Methylosinus sp. H3A: one gene and its partner. The protein of the gene in region 2 binds, or shares a complex with, the protein of the main gene of each other region. Links are inferred from orthologs where the notes say so. Each region holds a gene or a part of one and is shown on either strand. Other genes may lie near its edges. The genes, in order: metK and groL.

Region 1 (10,041 bases), 760 kb from region 2 along the record:
GGGCAACAGACATAATTCCTGCCGCACAAATCCTTCGCCGCCATATGTTCCCTGCGTCTCCGCGAGACGCGCGTCGCCATCGACGAGCGCGACATTGGCGCCCTCGCGCGAATAGAGCGGCTTGCGCGCATAGCGCGACAATGACGATGCGCGCGCATCGTCCTCGAAGAAGCAGGGCAGAAGATTGGGATGGCCTGGCGCCGCCTCCCACAGAAAAGCGAGAAAGCCTTTGTTGGAAGCGACCGCCTTCCATGGCGGCTCGACGAAGCGCGTCGCGCCCATCGCCGCGGACTTGCCGAAAGAATCGGCGAACATCCACTCCCAGGGATAGAGCTTGAACAGTCGCTCGACGCGTCGCCCCAGACGATCGACGAACATCTCGCCGGAAAGGCCGATGTCGCGCATATCGATGCGCGCCGTCCACGAGCCGGCCTGCGTCGCGCAATCGGCGAGATAGGCGACATTGCCGCGATCCTCGACGCTCGCCGTCATGCAGGCGAAATGCACGGGACCGCCATCGGCGATCTCTCGCCATCGCGCGATCAGCCGATCATGCAGCGAATTGAACTGATCCGCGCCCTTCGGCAAATGGCCGCGCTCGATCATCTGCTCGAGCCAGAACCATTGCACGGCGGAGGATTCGAACAGGCTCGTCGGCGTGTCGGCGTTATATTCGAGAAGCTTGGGCGGCCCCTCTCCATCATAGGAAAAATCGAAGCGTCCGTAGAGCGAGGGATCGCGCCGCGCATGGCTCTCGGCGATGAGCGCCCATGCGTGACGCGGAATGCGCAGACGCTCGAGCGCCTGCTCGTCGGTCACGATGCCCGCGATCACCTCCTCGCAGAGCGCGGCGAGATCGGCCGTCGCCGTCTCGAGACGATCCTCGATCTCGCGCATCGAAAAAACATACCGCGCGCTCTCGTCCCAATAGGGCTCGCCGTCCGCTTGCGCGAATTGAAAGCCGATTCTTTTCGCCTCTTCGGCGAAGTCCGGCCGCGGCGGCGAAAGCTCGCGCCTCACGATCCGCCGCCATGACCCGAGCCGGCGCCGCCGAAACCGCCGAAGGAAACCGCATGGCCGGAGACGCCGCCGCCGCTCGAATTCGACGAGGACGAGAAGGACGACGAGCCGCTGGATGACGAGCCGTGCGAGGAGCTGCTCGAAGACCCGCCGCCGTGACCGCCGCCACTGCGCGATTGGCGGCATTCCTCCTGCCGCTCCCAGTCGCCTTCCTTGGCGCAATCGCGCCGACGCGCATTTTCGATCGCCGCATAGGTTCCGATCGATAGCGAGCCGGCGGCGATCAGCGCGATGACGATCGAACGCTTACGGCCTGCGGAAGGCGCGCCCGCGCCGCCGAGAAGCCCCTTCGGCGCATTGGTGACGACGGGCGGGGCCTGGCCGCGGCGTCCGAATTCCTTGCGGGGTTGCTCGGCCCGGGGGTGCTCCGCCATGGCGCCGCCTCAGGGGCTCATGCAGGCGGCGCTGAGCACGCCGGCGGAGATGGAGACGGCGCCGAGCCAGACCGCCGCGGCGATGGCGTTCTGCTCGATCGCCTGCGAGAGCCCTGGATGCGCGAGCCGCGCGAGAAGATAGGCGATGATCTGCGTGGCGAAGGCGACGAAGCCCCAGATGATGAACTCGAGCCCCGATTGCGTATTATGCACCGCGCCAGCGAGCGCGATGGCGAAGCCGATGAGGCTCCCTCCGAAGGCGATGGCCGCGGAGGCGTTGTGCTCATCGACGATGAGATCGAATTCGCAATGCGGCGTGAGCCGCGTGTAGACGACGCAGAATGCGGCGCAATAAGCGATACCCCCGAGGAAATAGGCCGCAAAGGACAGAAGGCCGGTGACGAGGTCTGCGGGCAAAGTCGGTCCTCTCGAAAATATCGAGCGGAGAGGTTAGCAGGGGCACCGTAGGAAGGAAAGCCGCAGGCCTGGGCGTGCGCGCCGTCAAAACACCCCCGCCTCCAGCCCTGCGGCCATGGCCATTCCGAGCTCATGGCAAGCGCGCTCGAACTCCTCGCGCCATTCCCCGCGAAAGATCAGCGGCTCCTGCACGGCGCGCCAGCGCAAGCCCGTCGCCACGCTCTCGACGCTGCGCCTGGCGCCGGCGCCGTCATTGCCGGCGCGGATGTAGAGCGCATAGGGACGCCCCTGCGTGCGCTCGAGGCAGGGATGATAGCAGCGGTCGAAGAAATCCTTCAGCGCGCCGCTCATATAGCCGAGATTTTCCGGCGTCCCGAGAATGAGCGCATCGGCCGCCAGCACATCCTCCGGCGTCGCGGCGAGCGGCGCGCGGGAAACGACCGCGACGCCGGCGATCTCGCGCGCGCCGGCGAGAACCGCGTCGCGCAGTCGCTCCGTGTTGGGAGACGGCGCATGGGCGAGGAGGAGCAGACGCTTACCGGCCATGGGGCGAAGAATTCTCCTTTGACCGCCACGGCTTGTGCGCCGCCGCACAGCGCGGCCTCCGCGAAGATGATAGCGCCTTTTTCCGCTCGTGCGACCCTCTAGGGCGTAGCCGTCGGACGGGCTAGAGTCCTCGCGCCACTTCGAATCGAACGGATGCCCATGGCGCAGCAATTCCTCACCCAGACCTTCTCCGACGGCTCGAGGACAGGCCCCACACTTCCACAACGCATCATCCTCGCCGAAGGCTGGACGCGCCGCGCCATCGCCTTCGCCGCCGGCGCGGTGGGCGCGCTGGCGCTGGCCCCGGTCGATTTCGCGCCGGCCATGTTCGTGACCCTGTGCGTCGCGGTCTGGCTCCTCGACGGCTCCGCGGCCGCCAGCGGCGAGAGCGGCTTCTCTTATCTCGCCGCCTCGGTCCGCCGCGCGGCGGGCGCCGGCTGGTGGCTCGGCTTCGGTTATTTTCTCGCCGGGCTCTGGTGGCTCGGCGCCGCCATGCTGGTCGAGCCCGACCAATTCGCCTGGGCGCTGCCGCTCGCCGTCATCGGCGCGCCGGCGGTCCTCGCCCTTTTTCCGGCGCTGGGCTTCGCGCTGGCGCGGGCGCTGTGGTCGGGCGGCTCGGCGCGCGTCTTCGCGCTCGCGGCCGGCCTCGGCGCCTCGGAGTTTCTGCGCGGCCATATCTTCACCGGCTTCCCCTGGAATGATTTCGGCATGGCGCTCGCCGCCATCCCCTTCCTCGATCAGACGGCGGCGCTCGTCGGCCTGCATGGGCTCGATATTCTCGCGGTGATCGTGTTCGCCGCGCCGGCGACGCTCGCCGACGGCCGGCGACGCCTCACCCCGGCCGTCGTCGCCGCGCTCGTCCTCGCCATCGCGATGGCGGGCTATGGCGCGCTGCGGCTCGCGTCGGGCAAAACGGAATATGTCGAGGACGTGAAATTGCGGCTGATGCAGCCGAACCTTCCGCAGGACGCCAAATTCAAGCCCGAGAACGGCCCGGCGATCCTGAGCCGCTATCTCGAGCTGTCCGACCGCGCCGTCGCGCCCGGCCGCTCCGGCGTCGCCGACGCGACCCATCTGATCTGGCCGGAATCGGCTTTCCCCTTCATTCTCTCGCGCGATCCGGACGCGCTGGCGCGAATCGCCGCGACCATGCGCGGCGCGGTTCTCGTCACCGGCGCCGCACGCGCCGAAGAAGACGGGCGCCGCGAGAACGGCAGGCGCCGCACGAAAATCTTCAATTCGGTCCTGGCCGTGCAAGGCGGCCGCATCGTCGCCGCCTATGACAAGATCCATCTCGTGCCGTTCGGCGAATATCTGCCGCTTTCGAAACTGCTCGCGCCGCTCGGCGTCACGCAGCTCGTCCCCGGAATCTGGGACGAGGGGACCGGCCCGCGGCGGTTCGCCGCGCCCGGCCTGCCGCTCGCCGCGCCGCTGGTCTGCTATGAGGCGATCTTTCCGGGCGAGACGGTCGCGGCCGGCGGCGAGCGGCCGCAATGGCTGCTCAATGTGACCAATGACGGCTGGTTCGGCGCGACGAGCGGCCCCTATCAACATTTCGCGCAGGCGCGACTGCGAAGCATCGAAGAAGGCCTGCCCTTGGCGCGCGTCGCCAACACGGGGATTTCCGCGGTCGTCGACCCCTATGGGCGCGTTCTCGAGCGCCTGCCGCTCGGCGTCGACGGAGTCATCGACGCGCGCCTGCCGCGAGCCGCGGAGGCGCCGCCTTTCGCGGCCCATCCTTTTCGCTGGACTTCAACGCTTTGGTTCTTCACAATAATTTTCGCCCTGTTCGGACGCTTTCGCGGCCTCGCAGGTTTGACTGCGTTCCGAGCCGGTGCTTAATGAAACACCCCTCGAAATCGCGGCCAATGCGTCCGCGCCAGCCCTTGGCTCGGCGAAACTCCGCTTAAGATCAGCCCCTTCGACAAAAGGCCGGACAGTCATGAGCAAAAGGAACCAGTCGCAGTGAAAAAGGCGCCCGATCCGATCGACCGGCACGTCGGAAGTCGCGTGCGCATGCAGCGCATTCTGATGAAAATGAGCCAAGAGAAGCTCGGGGAGGCGCTGGGCCTGACATTCCAGCAAGTGCAGAAATACGAAAAAGGCACAAACCGCATCGGCGCGAGCCGGCTGCAACAGATTTCGAAGTCGCTGAACGTGCCGCCCTCCTTCTTCTTCGAAGGCGCGCCGTCCACCCAGCCCGCCGGAGACGGCTTCGCCGAGGAATCGTCCTCGCAATATGTCGTCGATTTCCTCTCGACGGCGGAGGGCCTCCATCTCAACCGCGCCTTCGCCCGCATCAAGGATCCCAAGGTACGCAAACGCGTGATCGACCTGATCTCGACGCTCGCCGATCAGGACGAAGCCGCCAAGGAGCCGGTCGCCGCCGATCCGGTCGCCAAATAGGCGGCGTCTCGACGATCAGAGTTCTCTATAAAGAACATTTTGCCGCAGACGGCTTGACGAAACGAACGACCCCTGTCTTGATTTAGACGAGTGGAAGGGTCTGTCCGCCAGTAAGCGGCGGGTCGGCGATTGGACGGAGATCGAATGTGACACGACAGAACTATCTTTTCACCAGCGAGTCGGTTTCGGAAGGCCATCCCGACAAGGTATGCGACCGTATTTCCGATGAAATCGTCGATTTGTTTTTTCGCGAGGGCGCCAAATTCGGCGTCGACCCCTATCAGATCCGCGTGGCCGCCGAGACGCTCGCCACCACCAATCGCGTCGTGATCGCCGGCGAGGTGCGCGGCCCCGCCATCCCCAAGGAGCAGATCGTCGACGTCGCCCGCAAGGCGATCAAATCCATCGGCTATGAGCAGGCCGGCTTCCATTGGCAGAACGCCGATGTCGAAGTGCTGCTGCACGCGCAATCGGCCGATATCGCCCAGGGCGTCGACGCCGCCGGCAATAAGGACGAAGGCGCGGGCGATCAAGGCATCATGTTCGGCTATGCGGTGCGCGAGACGCCCGACCTGCTGCCGGCCCCCATTTATTACGCGCATAAAATCCTCGAGAAGCTCGCCCACGCCCGCCACAGCGGCAAGGAGAAAGGCCTCGGCCCCGACGCCAAGAGCCAGGTCACTCTGCGCTACGAGAACGGCAAGCCGGTCGAGGCCACGCAGATCGTGCTCTCGCACCAGCACACCGACGAGAATCTCACGCCGCAGGACATTCGCGCCATCGTCGAGCCCTATATCCTCGAAGCGCTGCCCGCGGGCTTTGTGACGAAGGAGACGGTGTGGCACGTCAATCCGACCGGCAAGTTCCACATTGGCGGCCCGGACGGCGACGCCGGCCTCACCGGCCGCAAGATCATTGTGGACACCTATGGCGGAGCGGCTCCCCACGGCGGCGGCGCCTTCTCCGGCAAGGATCCGACCAAGGTGGACCGCTCGGCCGCCTACGCCGCCCGCTATCTGGCCAAGAACATCGTGGCGGCCGGCCTCGCCGACCGCGCGACGCTGCAGCTCTCCTACGCCATCGGCGTCGCCGAGCCGCTGTCGATCTATGTCGATCTGCACGGCACCGGCCAAGTGCCCGAGGACAAGGTCGAGGCGGTGCTGCCGCAGATTCTGCGCTTGTCGCCGCGCGGTATTCGCGAGCATCTGCAGCTCAACAAGCCGATCTACGCCCGCACCTCGGCCTATGGCCATTTCGGCCGCACGCCGGACGAGGAAGGCGGATTCTCCTGGGAGCGCACCGACCTCGCCGAGGCGCTGAAGGCGCACTTCTCCTGACGAGTGTAATCGGCCAAGTCCCGATGAGCGCAATCGGCGAAGACGACGGCGCCATGAATGAGACCGACAGCGGCGCGCCCCTTGTGGCGCGCCGCCTCTACGGGCGCAGCAAGGGCAAGGCCCTGCGCGCCGGCCAGGCGCGTCTGCTTCAGGATCTCTTGCCGAAGCTGACGCTGGACCTCTCGGCGCCCTGCCCTTCGGCGGCGAGCCTATTTTCGGCCCCCGTCCAGCACGTTTTTCTCGAGATCGGCTTCGGCGGCGGCGAGCATCTCGTCGCGGCCGCGGCGGCGCGCCCCGATGTCGGCTTCATCGGCTGCGAGCCCTTCGTGAATGGAATGGCCAAGCTCCTCGCCAGAATCGACGCGCTGGGCCTCGCCAATATCCGCCTCCATCAGGGCGACGCGGCCGAGGTCATCGGCTGGCTGCCGCGAGCGAGCCTCGGCCGGACCTTCCTCTTCTACCCGGACCCATGGCCCAAGCGCCGCCACCGCAAGCGGCGTTTCGTCGCGAAGGAGACATTGGACGCGCTCGCGCGGGTGATGACGCCGGGCGCGCAATTGCGTTTTGCGACAGACATCGACGATTATGCCGGCTGGGCGCTGGCGCGCGTCCGGGACGCCACGGATTTTGCATGGACCGCGGCGACGTCGGCGGACTGGCTCACGCCCTGGGAGGGTTGGACGCAGACGAAATACGAGGCGAAAGCGATGGCGGCCGGACGCAAACCGGTCTATCTGACTTTCGTGAGGCGTTGAGGACGCGAGCGACGGCTGGCGGGCGAGTGACGCCCAGCGGGAGAGCGTGCGGGAGACGGTGCGATGGCGGCGGAACTGACGGCGCAAGACGACACCCGGGCGACCGAGACGACGACGGCGACATTTCGCGCCGACGTTCTGGAGGCGTCGCTGCGCCAGCCCGTGCTCGTCGATTTCTGGGCGCCCTGGTGCGAGCCCTGCAAGCAGCTCGCGCCTGCCCTGGAGCGGGCGGTGAAAGCCGCCGACGGACGGGTGAAGCTCGTCAAGATGAATATCGACGAGCATCCGGAGATCGCCGGCCAGCTCGGCGTGAAATCCATTCCCGCCGTGGTCGCCTTCCAGCGCGGCCGGCCGGCTGACGGCTTCGTCGGCGCGCTGCCGGAGAAGCAGCTGCGCGGCTTTATCGAGCGGCTCGCCGGCCCGCTCGAGGACGAGGGAACCGACGCTTTTCTCACCGCCGAGGCGCTGATCGGCGAGGGCCAGCTGGAGGCCGCCGAGGCGATCCTGCTCGAGCTCGTCGGAGAGACCCCGCCCTTCGCCAAAGCGGCGGCCGAACTCACCCGCCTCTATGTGGAGCAAGACCGTCTCGCAGACGCGCAGGCACTGCTCGACGGCCTGCCCGCCCCAACGCGCGCGGACCCGCTCGTCGCCGCAGCGGCGGCGTCGCTCGAGAATGCGCTCGCCGCCTCCGATCTCGGCGAGATCGACGAGCTCCAAAAGCGCGTCGGCTTCGATCCGGACGATCTGCAGGCGCGCTTCGATCTCGCCCTCGCGCTCAACGCCAAGGGCAAGCGCGACGAGGCCGCCACCGCGCTCCTTGACATCATCCGAAAGGACCGTAGTTGGAGCGACGACGGGGCGCGGAAGCAACTCATCCAGTTCTTCGACGCCTGGGGGCCGCTCGACCAAGCGACCATAGGCGCGCGGCGGCGCCTGTCGTCGCTGCTGTTCTCCTGATCCGAGCGAGTTTCTCGAGGAGTGGCGGCGATCGCCGCTGACCGACATGAGCGTCAATCAACCCTATAAAGATGCGAACGCATTGCCGGACGTCGTTCCGGTGTTTCCGCTGACCCGCGCGCTGCTGCTGCCGCGCGGCGAGCTGCCGCTCAACATATTCGAGCCGCGCTATCTGGCGATGGTCGACGACGCCATCGCCTCGCAGCGCGTCATCGGCATGATCCAGCCTCTGCCGGGTCAGGACGAGCGCGAGCAGACCCCGATCCTGCACCGTATCGGCTGCGCCGGACGCATCACGCGATTCTCCGAGACCGGCGACGGCCGCTATCTCATTTCCCTCACCGGGATCGCGCGCTTCCGCATAGAGGAAGAGCTGCCGGCGACGCTGGCCTATCGGACCTGCCGGGTCAGCTATGACGATTTCCTGATCGATCTCGAGCCCGGCGCCGGCGAGGCCGACGTCGATCGCACGGGGATGATCCGCATGCTGCGCGAATTCGCCGACGGCTCGCAGCTCGACGTCGATTGGACCAGCATAGACGCCGCCCCCAACGAGGCGCTGGTGAATGCGCTCGCGATGATGAGCCCCTTCGGCGCCAATGAGAAGCAAGCGCTGCTCGAGGCGGTCGACCTGCGCTCGCGCGCCGAGATTCTCGTCGCGCTGGCCGAGCTCGATCTGGCGCAGAACAGCGACGATCCGCCGCAATTTCATTAGAGATTATTTCCGCCGCTGCGGCATATACCGCTTCTGACTTGCAGAAAGGCGCCACGATGAGCGACAAATCCGAGAAGCCCGCGAGCGAAGGCGAGGACGCTTCCGCATCCAAAGCGACGAAGGTCGATCCGCGCCTTTTGGAGATTTTGGTCTGCCCGCTCACCAAATCGACGCTGGAATATGACGCCGAGCGGCAGGAGCTGATCTCCCGCTCCGCGCGGCTCGCCTATCCGATCCGCGACGGCATTCCCATCATGCTGCCGGAGGAGGCGCGGCCGGTCGACTGATCCGCATGGACGCCCCCCACCCCACGCATGAGCTGCTCGCGCTGCTCGACCTCGAGCCCCTCGGCGAGGACGTCTTCCGCGGCTACAGCCGGTCCCGCAGCCCGCGCGTCTATGGCGGGCAGGTCGTGGGACAGGCGCTGGTCGCCGCGCAGCGGACGGTCCCGCCCGAGCGGCCGGCCCATTCGCTGCACGCCTATTTCATCCTGCCCGGCGATCCGCACGCGCCGATCGATTTTGCGGTCGAACGTCTGCGCGACGGCAGGAGCTTCACGACCCGGCGCTGCGTGGCCCGCCAGCGCGGGCGGACGATTTTCTCCATGGAGGCGTCGTTCCAGATCGACGAGCCCGGCCTCGAGCATGCGTTCCCGGCGCCGCAGGCCCCCCCTCCCGAGAGCCTGCCGACGAAGAATGCGCTGGCCGAGCGCTTCGCCGAATTCCTGCCGCCGGGCGCCACCGAATGCATCGCCGGATCTCCGGCGGTGGATATACGCGTCGTCGATCCACACGCCTATTTTTCGAACACTGCGAAGGCGGACGCGAAGCAGTTCATCTGGTTTCGACTGGTCGACCGCATCGGCGACGATCTGGCGACGCACCAATCCGTGCTCGCCTATCTCTCGGATATGACGCTGCTGAACACTGCGCTCATCGCGCATGGACGCTCGATCTTCGACGATCGCTTGCAGGTCGCGAGCCTCGACCACGCCTTGTGGCTCCATCGGCCGTTCCGCATCGACGAATGGATGCTCTACGCCCAGGACAGCCCCACCGCCGCCGGCGCGCGGACGCTCACGCGCGGAATGATCTTCTCCAAGGATGGACGTCTCATCGCCTCGGTGGCGCAGGAGGGACTGATCCGCGATCTCTCAATCGAAACTCGAGCAGACCGCTGATTATTTAATAGGCGCCTGCCGCCTTTTTCCAGGCGCCTTCTCTCGCGTCCGCCTGCTGAGCCCCTGCGACGGCGCCGGGCGGAAAACCCTTGTCCTGCGCACTGCCCGCCTCCTGCGGCTCTTCGCCACGGAATTGATTTGATTTGCAGTTCTTTTCTGTTTCGTGTCGCCCCGCGAAACCGCGCGGTGGCTGGCACGGCATTTGAAAGCTCGCGGCCTGAGCACAACGGTGCTCATCATGGCCCTCGCCACATTGGGCGCCGTCTCGCAGGGC
Region 2 (10,086 bases):
TTTCCAAGGCTCCGCCGCCGCCCCCGCCGCCGGCGCGGCCTCCGGTGGTTCGGCCGCCGGTCGAGGAACCTGCTCCGGTCGTCGCCGCGCAACCCGCCGCAGCCTGTCCGGGCGCCGAAAACTGCACGGTCATCGAGACCGATCACCGATCGGATCGCGACAAGCTCATCGAGGCGATGGAGCAGGCTGGATGGGTGAAGGCCAAAGCGGCCCGCCTGCTCGGCTTGACGCCCCGGCAGATCGGCTATGCGTTGCAAAAATACGATATCCCTGTAAAGAAGTTCTGATACGAGGAAAGAAGACGGCTCGCCAATGGCCGCAGAACCAGAAAGAATAAGCGACGATCCGCTGGACTGGCGTGGTCGCCCCATCCGCTGCAGGGAATGCTCCCATGTGGCGCTCAATCTCGAGGGGCTGTGCCGCAAGGGAACAGCCTGCGTGCGCGACCGGCGAGCCAAACGCGTCGATCTCTTCTTCCGCGGACATCCGCATCTCGCGGACGCCTATCTCGATCACGTCTATTTCGAAGTGCGCGCGCGCGCGGCGCGCTATGCTTCGGTCCTGCGGCTCCCGCCTTTGCTCGACGATCCAGAGCCCGAGGTGCGCGCCACAGCGGCCTCGCGCCTGCCGGCGTCGCGCATCGCCCGTCTCGCGCATGATCCAGAGCCGCGGGTTCGTATCGTCATCGCCAATCGGCTCGAGGGCGCGGCGCTGCTCGCAATGTATTCCGACCAGGATTATCTGGTCCGCATCCACGTCGTCCGCCGAATCTCGCCGGATTTGCTTCCGATCGCCGTCCATGACGAGGATCCGGAAGTGCGGCGTTGGGTGGCGCGTCGCATTCCTTTGGATAGGCTGCATCTTCTCGTCAAAGACCCGGAGCCGCTGGTGCGGCTCGTCGTCGCCGAGCGCCTTCCTGAGGATCGTCTCGACGCGATGAGCAAAGACGAGGATTTGCGCATTCGCTTCACCATCGCGGAACGATGCCCACGCGAGATGCTGCGCTCCTTCCTCGATGACGAGGACGAATTGGTGCGCGCCTGCGCGCAAACCCGACTGGAAAGCGACTGACCAGCCATGGTCGGATGGCTTCCGTCCCTGCCGGCCGGCTCTCTATAAAAAAAAGCAATCCAGAGCCGGAGCGCCCCTGGATTGCGTGGTCGAAAACGAGATTTTCGGGCCGCTTCAGACCGGCCGATTCTCGTTGCGATTGCGCACCGGGCCCATCACAGCCAGCCCCTGCTCATAGGTGATCTTCTCGAACGTCTGATCGAAGGCGATGCCGGCATTGGCGACGGCGTCGATCTTGCCGCCGATCGACAGCTTCTTCAGATCGTTCTTCTCGATGTAGAAGAGCTCGAGCAGCTCGTTATAGACCGTCGATTCGTCGATCGGCAGGACATAGAAATTAATGCCGTCGATCTCGACCTGATATTTGCTGAGCAAGTCGATGTTGTTGGCGAAGATGAAATATTTGCCGGTCGGGCTGAGCAGGCCCTTCAGCACTTCGGCGACATTCGCGAGATGCTCGAAGGAGAGAAGCCACTGCGCGAAGAAGTCGAAAGTCGGTTTGCCGGCGTCCGCCACCGCGATCACCTGATCGGAGCACAGTTCCGGCGGACGCGCCTCGTCGGCGAACTGCTGGGCGAATTTCAACGCCAGCTTGCCGCGGAAACCAAAACGCCCCGCCTTTTCGGTCGGGCCCTTATGGACCGGGCTGAGCAGCCGCTTCTGCTGGTCCAAAGTCGAAAACGCCGTATCAGTGATGCTTGTCATGTTGGTTACCCGGATCGTTACGTAGCCAATCCGCCAGTTTGGCGAAGTTCTGCTTCAATGTGTCTCGCACTCTCACATCATCGACCACCTCTTCGAGCGCGCCCGTCATGCAGGTCATCCACGCGTCGCGCTCGGCGGGTCCGATCGCGAAGCCCATGTGACGCATGCGCAGCCGGGGGTGTCCCCGCTGCTCCGAATAGCTCTTGGGTCCGCCCAGCCATTCGGCCAGATAGAGCTTCAGAACCGCCTTGGTGGGGCCGAGATCCACCGCATGCATCGCGCGAATGTCACGCGCCTGCGGCAGAACGTCCATATTGCGATAGAACGCCTCGACGAGGCGATCGACCGCTTCCTGGCCGCCGATGACGTCGAATGCGGTCTTTGTCGTTTGCACGGCGTCCATTGTCATGCCTCGCGAGCTAGCAATTCATATGCCGACGCCTGGGCCTAGCGCGCTGCACGCGATTGCGCAACGACGCCCCGCGGAATGGGCCGCCGGAATCGGCGCAGATGGAAGCGCCGCCCGAATCCTGCCGCGACATGAGAATAATAAGGCAGAGCAAGACACAATTTTATGCATTTACGGCTCGGGCGCCCGAATTCGGCGCTGCTCGCCCTTGACAGGGCGGGGCGCCGCTTCCTATTTCATCGCTAGCCTGTTGGCACTCGTCACCCCTGAGTGCTAATAGGCATTTTACGCAATCTTTCGCCCGTGCGCTCCGGCCGGGCTCTGCAACGCAAGGAAGACGACATGGCGTTCCGTCCCCTCCACGACCGGGTCGTGGTCAAGCGCCTCGAAGGCGAAGACAAGACCAAAGGCGGCATCATCATTCCCGACACCGCGAAAGAGAAGCCCGCCGAGGGCAAGATCATCGCCGTCGGCCCCGGCTCCCGCGACGAGAGCGGCAAGCTCGTCGCCCTCGACGTCAAGGAAGGCGACCGCGTGCTGTTCGGCAAATGGTCCGGCACCGAGGTCAAGATCGACGGGGAAGATCTCCTCATCATGAAAGAAAGCGACATTCTGGGCGTCATCGCCTGATCCGGCCGACCCTCGCCCAATCCTTCTTCCAACGGAGCTGAACGACAATGGCAGCCAAGGACATTCGCTTTTCCTCCGACGCGCGCGACCGTATTCTGCGCGGCGTCGACATCCTCGCCAATGCGGTGAAGGTCACGCTCGGCCCCAAGGGCCGCAACGTCGTCATCGAGAAGAGCTTCGGCGCTCCGCGCATCACCAAGGACGGCGTCACCGTCGCCAAGGAGATCGAGCTCGCCGACAAATTCGAGAATCTCGGCGCCCAGCTCGTTCGTGAGGTGGCCTCCAAGCAGAACGACACCGCCGGCGACGGCACCACGACGGCGACCGTCCTCGCCGCCGCCATCGCCCGTGAAGGCGCCAAGGCCGTCGCGGCCGGCCTCAACCCGCAGGATCTCAAGCGCGGCATCGACCTCGCGGTCGAGGCGGTGGTCGCCGATCTGAAGAAGAACTCCAAGAAGGTCACCTCCAACGACGAGATCGCCCAGGTCGGCACCATCTCGGCCAATGGCGACAGCTACATCGGCCAGGAGATCGCCAAGGCGGTGCAGAAGGTCGGCAATGAGGGCGTGATCACGGTGGAGGAGGCCAAGAGCCTCGACTCCGAGACGGTCATCGTCGAGGGCCTGCAGTTCGACCGCGGCTATCTCTCGCCTTACTTCATCACCAACGCCGAGCGTCTCGTCGCGGAGCTCGAGGATCCCTACATCCTCATCCACGAGAAGAAGCTGTCGACTCTGCAGCCGCTGCTGCCGATCCTCGAGGCCGTTGTGCAGACCGGCAAGCCGCTGCTCATCATCGCCGAGGACGTCGAGGGCGAGGCTCTGGCCACGCTCGTCGTCAACAAGCTGCGCGGCGGCCTGAAGATCGCGGCCGTGAAGGCCCCGGGCTTCGGCGATCGTCGCAAGGCTCAGCTCGAGGACATCGCCATTCTGACGGGCGGTCAGGTCGTCTCCGAGGATCTCGGCATCAAGCTCGAGAGCGTCACGCTGCCCCTGCTCGGCAAGGCCAAGCGCATTCGCATCGACAAAGAGAACACGACGATCATCGACGGCGCCGGCGAGAAGAAGGACATCGAGGCCCGCGTCGCCCAGATCAAGGCGCAGGTCGAGGAGACCACCTCGGACTATGACCGCGAGAAGATGCAGGAGCGTCTCGCCAAGCTCGCGGGCGGCGTCGCGGTGATCCGCGTCGGCGGCGCGACCGAGGTCGAGGTCAAGGAGAAGAAGGACCGCGTCGACGACGCGCTGAACGCCACCCGCGCCGCGGTGCAGGAAGGCATTTCGCCCGGCGGCGGCGTCGCGCTGCTGCGCGCTATCGCCGCTCTCGCCGATGTCAAGGTCGCCAATTCCGACCAGCAGACCGGCGTCGCGATCGTCCGCAAGGCGATCCAGGCTCCGGCCCGTCAGATCGTCGACAACGCCGGCGGAGACGGCGCGGTCGTGGTCGGCAAGCTGCTCGAGTCCACGGACTATAATTACGGCTATGACGCCCAGACCGGCGAATATGGCGATCTGGTGAAGCTCGGCATCATCGACCCGACCAAGGTCGTGCGCACGGCGCTGCAGGACGCGTCCTCGATCGCCGGCCTCATCGTCACCACCGAGGCGACGATCACCGAGCAGCCGAAGAAGGACAGCGGTCCGGCTCTGCCGCCCGGCGGCGGCATGGGCGGCATGGATTTCTGATTTTCCATCCCCGACCAGTCGAAGAAGGCCCCGGAGCAATCCGGGGCCTTTTTTGTCGCGTCCACGAGCATGTGCGTCGCCGCACGGCCAAGCGCGCCGAAACGCCCGAAAAGAGAGATGTTCCCGATCGAAGCGCCTCCGGGCGTCGAGATCGGGCGGCACAGAAAGCGGCGACATATCGCCGCCCTCGCTCACAAGGGTCTCACGAAAATGTTCAAGCGCTCGATTTTCGCACTCGGCCTCGTCGTCGCCGCCAGCGGCTCCGCCTCCGCCGTGATCTCGCCCAATGGCGTTTCTCTGAATGGCTTCTCGACGAACGGCCTGCACCTCAACGCCCTCACCTCGAATGCGTTGACCGAAAATGCGCTCACCGCCAACGGATTGCATGTGAACGCGCTCACGGCCAATGCGCTGACGTCGAACGCCCTGGTGGAGAATTCGCTCGTGCAGAACGCTCTGACCCAGAACGCTCTGGTCGACAATGGCGTGAAATTCAATGGCGTGGCCACCAGCCCGCTCTCCAATGACGGATTGCGCGTCATCGCGATCGAATTGCCGGCTCCCGCGCAGACCGACAAGTAATCTTTACAGGCGCAGGAGGGCCGGTCCGCGCCGGCTTTCCTGCGGCTCTTCGAAAGCGTCGCATCATGCAGAACAGACTCTTCGCCGCGCTATCGGTCGCCTTCGTGGCGGCGACGTCCCCCCTTGCGGCTGCGGAGCTCGAGCTTCTGGACGTGCAGGGAACGCAGTTCGAGGCGCGGCTCTCCGACGGGCGGGTGCTCCATTCGCCCGATCTCGTCGGCGCGACGCTCACTGTCGCCAAAGGCGCCGGAGCGATGAAGATTCGCATCGACGCCGTCGAACGTGATCCCGGCGACCTCCAGCGGGCCGTCCCGCCGTCGGAGGCGGTCATGCTGCACAGCCTCTCCTTCCAGGGACCGGACGGCGAATGGAAGAATCTCTGCGATCCCGGCCCGGACGGGCGCCGCCAGGGCTTTCCCATTCCCGGCCGCGCCAAGGGCGACGGGACCATAGGCGCCGCCGAGCCCGGCGTCTTCGAGCTCACCTGCACAGGCGGGGCTCAGGGAAAGTGCGTGCGCTTCGGCTATCGCCCCTGGGAGAAGCGCGAGGATGGAACCTCCATGCGCGACGTCTACAACGCCTGCGTCCGGCTGGTGCGCGCCGATTATTCCGGCGACGGCAAGGGCACGACGCGCAACGGCCAGCCGATCGACCTTTATGATTTTCTCGGCGTGCAGACGCCCGGCAATGATCCTGGGCATGATTTCGAGGCCGGCTTCTCGCCCGCTGGCGCCGTCTGCGTTCGCCATGTCCGCGTCAAGGAGAATACGAGCCTCGAGGCGCTCGAGGCGCAAACGCCGCGCCTGAAAGGCCGCACCGGAGACATATGCACAGAGGAATTCGCGCGCGCCAATGGCGCCGTCCTTTTCGTCCGCTCTCCGCCCTGAGACGTAGCGGGCGCGACAATTGCGACATTGCAGGATCGCGCCGCCTCGTCTAGCATTATTCAGCTTCGCCCCTCGACGGGCGGAGCCGCAACGCGAGAACACGAAGGGGAGAGGCATGGCCGACCATCATCACGAGACTTCGAGCGATATGGCGGAGCACCTCGCCACCTATCACGGCTTTCTGACGATGTTGAAAGTGGGAACCGCCGCCTCAGTCGTCAGCCTGCTGCTTATGTATTTCTTCCTCGCACGCTGACAGCTCGGCGCGCTGATCGATCGGCGCGCTGATCGACCGGTTTTTCTCTACAGTTTCTGACCGAATGCGAACCGCGCGGCCATCCGGCCGCGGGGAACCGAATCTCCTCCCAACGGAGTTTCGTCAATGCGCATTGCTGTTCAATCCGAGACTGACAAGAATGAGACGCGCGTCGCCGCGACGCCGGAAACTGTCAAGAAGTTCAAAAGCCTCGGCGCGGAAGTCGTGATCCAGTCGGGGGCCGGAGCCATATCCGGCTTTTCCGACGCCGATTACGCCGCCACCGGCGCGGCGATCGCGCCGAGCGCAGCGGCCGCCTCCGACAATGCCGAAGTGGTGCTGCGCGTGCGCCGACCGGCGCCGGGCGAGCTGTCCGGCATAGCGCGCGGCGCCGCCGTCGTCGCCATCGCCGATCCTTTCGGACATGAGAAAGAGCTGGCCGCGCTCGCGCAAACCGGCGCGACGCTCTTCGCCATGGAATTCATGCCGCGCATCACCCGCGCGCAGGTCATGGATGTTCTATCCTCCCAGGCGAATATCGCCGGCTATCGCGCCGTCATCGACGCCGCCGCCGAATATAGCCGCGCCATCCCAATGATGATGACCGCGGCGGGCACGGTCCCGGCCGCCAAAATTTTCATCATGGGCGTCGGCGTCGCCGGCCTGCAGGCGATCGCCACGGCGCGCCGGCTCGGCGGCATCGGCTCGGCGACCGATGTCCGGCCCGCCACCAAGGAGCAGGTGGAATCGCTCGGCGCGAAATTCATCGCGGTCGAGAATGACGAATTCCGCCAGGCAGAGACTTCCGGCGGCTACGCCAAGGAAATGTCGCCGGAATACCAAGCCGCGCAGGCGGAGCTGGTCGCGGCGCATATCGCCAAGCAAGACATTGTGATCACCACGGCGCTGATTCCCGGCCGGCCGGCTCCGCGTCTCATTTCGGCGGCGGCGGCGCGCTCCATGCGCGCGGGCTCGGTCATCATCGATCTCGCGGCCGAGCGTGGCGGCAATTGCGAGCTGACCAAGCCCGGCGAAACGATCATCGACAATGGCGTGAAGATCGTCGGCGCGGTCAATCTCGCCGGCCGCCTGCCGGCGACGGCCTCCAGCCTCTACGCAAAAAACCTGCTCGCCTTCGTCGAGACTCTCATCTCCAAAGAGACGAAGACTCTGGCCATCGATTGGAACGACGAATTGGTGAAGGCGACGGCCCTCACCCGCGACGGCGCCGTCATCGATTCGCGATTTGCGGCTTGATCACGCCGGCCCCGCGAGGGCCGCGCGAAGAAAGGGCGTTGGCACATGGCATCCGACACGACACAGCAAATGCTCGAAACGGCCCGCCGCGCAGCCGAAGCGACGCGGCAGCTGGCCGATCAGGCGCAATCCTATTCCGATCAGCTGGCGCAAGTGGCGGCGGCGGCCTCCTCCCACGGCCTGACGGGCGGCGTCGATCCGGTCGTCTTCCGCCTCGCGATTTTCGCGCTGGCGGTTTTCGTCGGCTATTACGTCGTCTGGTCGGTGACGCCGGCGCTGCACACGCCGCTGATGTCCGTCACCAACGCCATCTCTTCCGTCATCGTCGTCGGCGCGCTGCTCTCTGTCGGCGTCGACTCTTCCGTCGACACATCGGGCGGCTCCTCGGTCGCGCGCTGGCTCGGCTTCATCGCGCTCGCCCTCGTCAGCGTCAACATATTCGGCGGCTTCCTCGTCACCGAGCGAATGCTGTCCATGTATAAGAAGAAGGGCTGAGCCATGAGCGGCAATCTCGCGGTCCTTCTCTATCTCGCCGCCGGCATATTGTTCATTCTGGCGCTACGCGGCCTCTCCTCGCCGGCGACATCGCGGCGAGGCAATCTCTACGGCATGATCGGCATGGGCGTCGCCATCGGCACGACTCTGCTGCTGCGCCTGCCGCCTCTCGGCGCGCTGGTCCTGATATTGATCGGCGCGGGAGCGGGCGGCGGCGTCGGCACCTATGTGGCGAAGCATGTCGAAATGACGAAGATGCCGCAGCTCGTGGCCTTCTTCCATTCTCTCGTCGGCCTCGCCGCCGTGCTGGTCGCGGGCAGCGCCTTCTTCGCGCCGCAAGCTTTCGGCATTGGCGCGCCCGGCCATATAGAAGGCGGCAGCCTGTTCGAAATGTCGCTCGGCGCGGCGATCGGCGCCATCACCTTCACCGGCTCGGTGATCGCCTTTTTGAAGCTCGACGAGCGCATGAGCGGCAAGCCGATCCTGCTGCCCGAGCGTCACACGATCAATATTCTGCTCGGCCTCGCTCTGCTCGGCTTCATCGTCCTGTTCGCGACGACCGAGAGCGGCTTCTGGCTGTTTCTCATCATTCTCGTCTCGCTCGCGCTCGGCGTGACGCTCATCATCCCCATCGGCGGCGCCGATATGCCGGTCGTCGTGTCGATGCTCAATTCCTATTCTGGATGGGCGGCGGCGGGCATAGGCTTCACGCTCGGCAATCTCGCGCTCATCATCACCGGCGCGCTGGTCGGCTCCTCGGGCGCCATCCTCTCCTACATAATGTGCAAAGGCATGAACCGCTCCTTCGTCTCCGTCATTCTCGGCGGCTTCGGCGGCGAGACGGCGGCGGCGACAGGCGTGGTGGAGAAGCGCCCGGTCAAGCAGGGCTCGGCGGAGGACGCCGCTTACATCATGCAGAACGCCGGCAAGATCATCATCGTGCCGGGCTATGGCATGGCGGTGGCGCAGGCGCAGCACGCGCTGCGCGAGATGGCGGACCTTCTGAAAAAGGAAGGCGTCGAGGTGAAATACGCCATTCATCCCGTCGCCGGCCGCATGCCCGGCCATATGAATGTTCTGCTCGCCGAGGCCAATGTGCCCTATGACGAGGTCTTCGAGCTCGAGGACATAAATTCCGAATTCGCCCAGGCGGATGTCGCCTTCGTCATCGGCGCCAATGACGTGACCAATCCTTCCGCCAAGACCGATCCGCAATCGCCGATCTATGGCATGCCGATTCTCGACGTCGAGAAGGCGAAGACGGTTCTGTTCCTGAAGCGCGGCATGGGCTCCGGCTATGCCGGCGTCGAGAATGAGCTGTTCTTTCGGCCCAATACGATGATGCTGTTCGGCGACGCGAAGAAGACCGTGGAGCAGATCGTCAAAGCGCTCGCGCATTGATCGAAGGGTTGCCGCCTCTCACCTCCCCCGCGACGTCATGGCCGGGCTTGTCCCGGCCATCCACGCCAACGCGCCGAGGCGTCTCGGAAGTTTGGCGTGACGCCGATATTCCGGCGGGCGCCCACCATGGGAGGCAATCCGTCGATGGCGAGCGCTTTCCTTCGGTTTCTCAGCTGCTTGGCGTGGATGGCCGGGACAAGCCCGGCCATGACGGCCGCAGCGTCTCGGGATGGGTGAATCCGATAGCGCGAAGCGGGAAGGGTCGAGGGGGCGCTCAGCGCCGCGCAGCCTGACTCGCTATGCGCAACAGCGCGCGTCCCGCTTCCATCTCCGCCAGCGCGGCATTTGCGCGGGCGCGATGATTGGCGTCGCGCAAGGCCGGCAGCAGCGCCGCCACTTTCGCCACAGACCAGATGCGCAAATGCTGCTCGAGCTGCGGCCGCTGCGAAAAGCCGAAGCCGCTGCGCATCAAAATCGTGATGCCGAAATCCGGCCGCCCCTCGCGATCCACAGTGAGCCGCGCGCGATGCAGCGCCATGGCGTAGCGCAGCGCGCCATTCAAGAGCTGCCCGGCGTCGCCGCCGCCGGCGACTGCTCTGTCGAAGGCTTCGCCCGCGGCGTCGGCCTGCCCCGAGAAGGCGTCGAGCACCAGGCGATCGGAGGCGATATTGGAGGCGTGCGCGACAATATCCTCGACATCGCCGGCCT

Evidence for each region.
Region 1: the proteins of groL (region 2) and metK are in contact, whole or in part, in a cryo-EM structure (PDB 8P4O), measured with the Escherichia coli proteins. The link is inferred for Methylosinus sp. H3A from one-to-one orthologs.

What each region holds. Positions count from the first base shown.
Region 1 is NZ_JADNQW010000005.1:2,825,111-2,835,151, reverse strand. The notes cover bases 4,143-7,064. They hold metK (methionine adenosyltransferase), read left to right. Parts: upstream 4,143-4,969; coding sequence 4,970-6,160; downstream 6,161-7,064. Other genes in these bases: IY145_RS16105 (co-chaperone YbbN), read left to right, coding at 6,979-7,064; trmB (tRNA (guanosine(46)-N7)-methyltransferase TrmB), read left to right, coding at 6,214-6,915; IY145_RS16120 (helix-turn-helix domain-containing protein), read left to right, coding at 4,383-4,823; lnt (apolipoprotein N-acyltransferase), read left to right, coding at 4,143-4,259. Also shown: IY145_RS16145 (glutathionylspermidine synthase family protein), read right to left, coding at 1-1,020; IY145_RS16140 (hypothetical protein), read right to left, coding at 1,017-1,454; IY145_RS16135 (DUF350 domain-containing protein), read right to left, coding at 1,464-1,871; IY145_RS16130 (flavodoxin family protein), read right to left, coding at 1,956-2,417; more of lnt, read left to right, coding at 2,577-4,142; more of IY145_RS16105, read left to right, coding at 7,065-7,872; IY145_RS16100 (LON peptidase substrate-binding domain-containing protein), read left to right, coding at 7,919-8,587; IY145_RS16095 (Trm112 family protein), read left to right, coding at 8,644-8,874; IY145_RS16090 (acyl-CoA thioesterase II), read left to right, coding at 8,880-9,767. UniProt on the Escherichia coli protein: Catalyzes the formation of S-adenosylmethionine (AdoMet) from methionine and ATP.
Region 2 is NZ_JADNQW010000005.1:2,067,385-2,077,470, reverse strand. The notes cover bases 2,215-5,181. They hold groL (chaperonin GroEL), read left to right. Parts: upstream 2,215-2,862; coding sequence 2,863-4,500; downstream 4,501-5,181. Other genes in these bases: IY145_RS12710 (ADYC domain-containing protein), read left to right, coding at 5,148-5,181; IY145_RS12715 (hypothetical protein), read left to right, coding at 4,618-5,082; groES (co-chaperone GroES), read left to right, coding at 2,528-2,815. In the rest of the region: nif-specific transcriptional activator NifA, read left to right, coding at 1-287; IY145_RS12740 (4Fe4S-binding leucine-rich repeat protein), read left to right, coding at 313-1,071; IY145_RS12735 (hypothetical protein), read right to left, coding at 1,186-1,776; IY145_RS12730 (group II truncated hemoglobin), read right to left, coding at 1,760-2,179; more of IY145_RS12710, read left to right, coding at 5,182-5,969; IY145_RS12705 (aa3-type cytochrome c oxidase subunit IV), read left to right, coding at 6,085-6,225; IY145_RS12700 (Re/Si-specific NAD(P)(+) transhydrogenase subunit alpha), read left to right, coding at 6,352-7,482; IY145_RS12695 (NAD(P) transhydrogenase subunit alpha), read left to right, coding at 7,528-7,977; IY145_RS12690 (NAD(P)(+) transhydrogenase (Re/Si-specific) subunit beta), read left to right, coding at 7,981-9,378; holA (DNA polymerase III subunit delta), read right to left, coding at 9,653-10,086.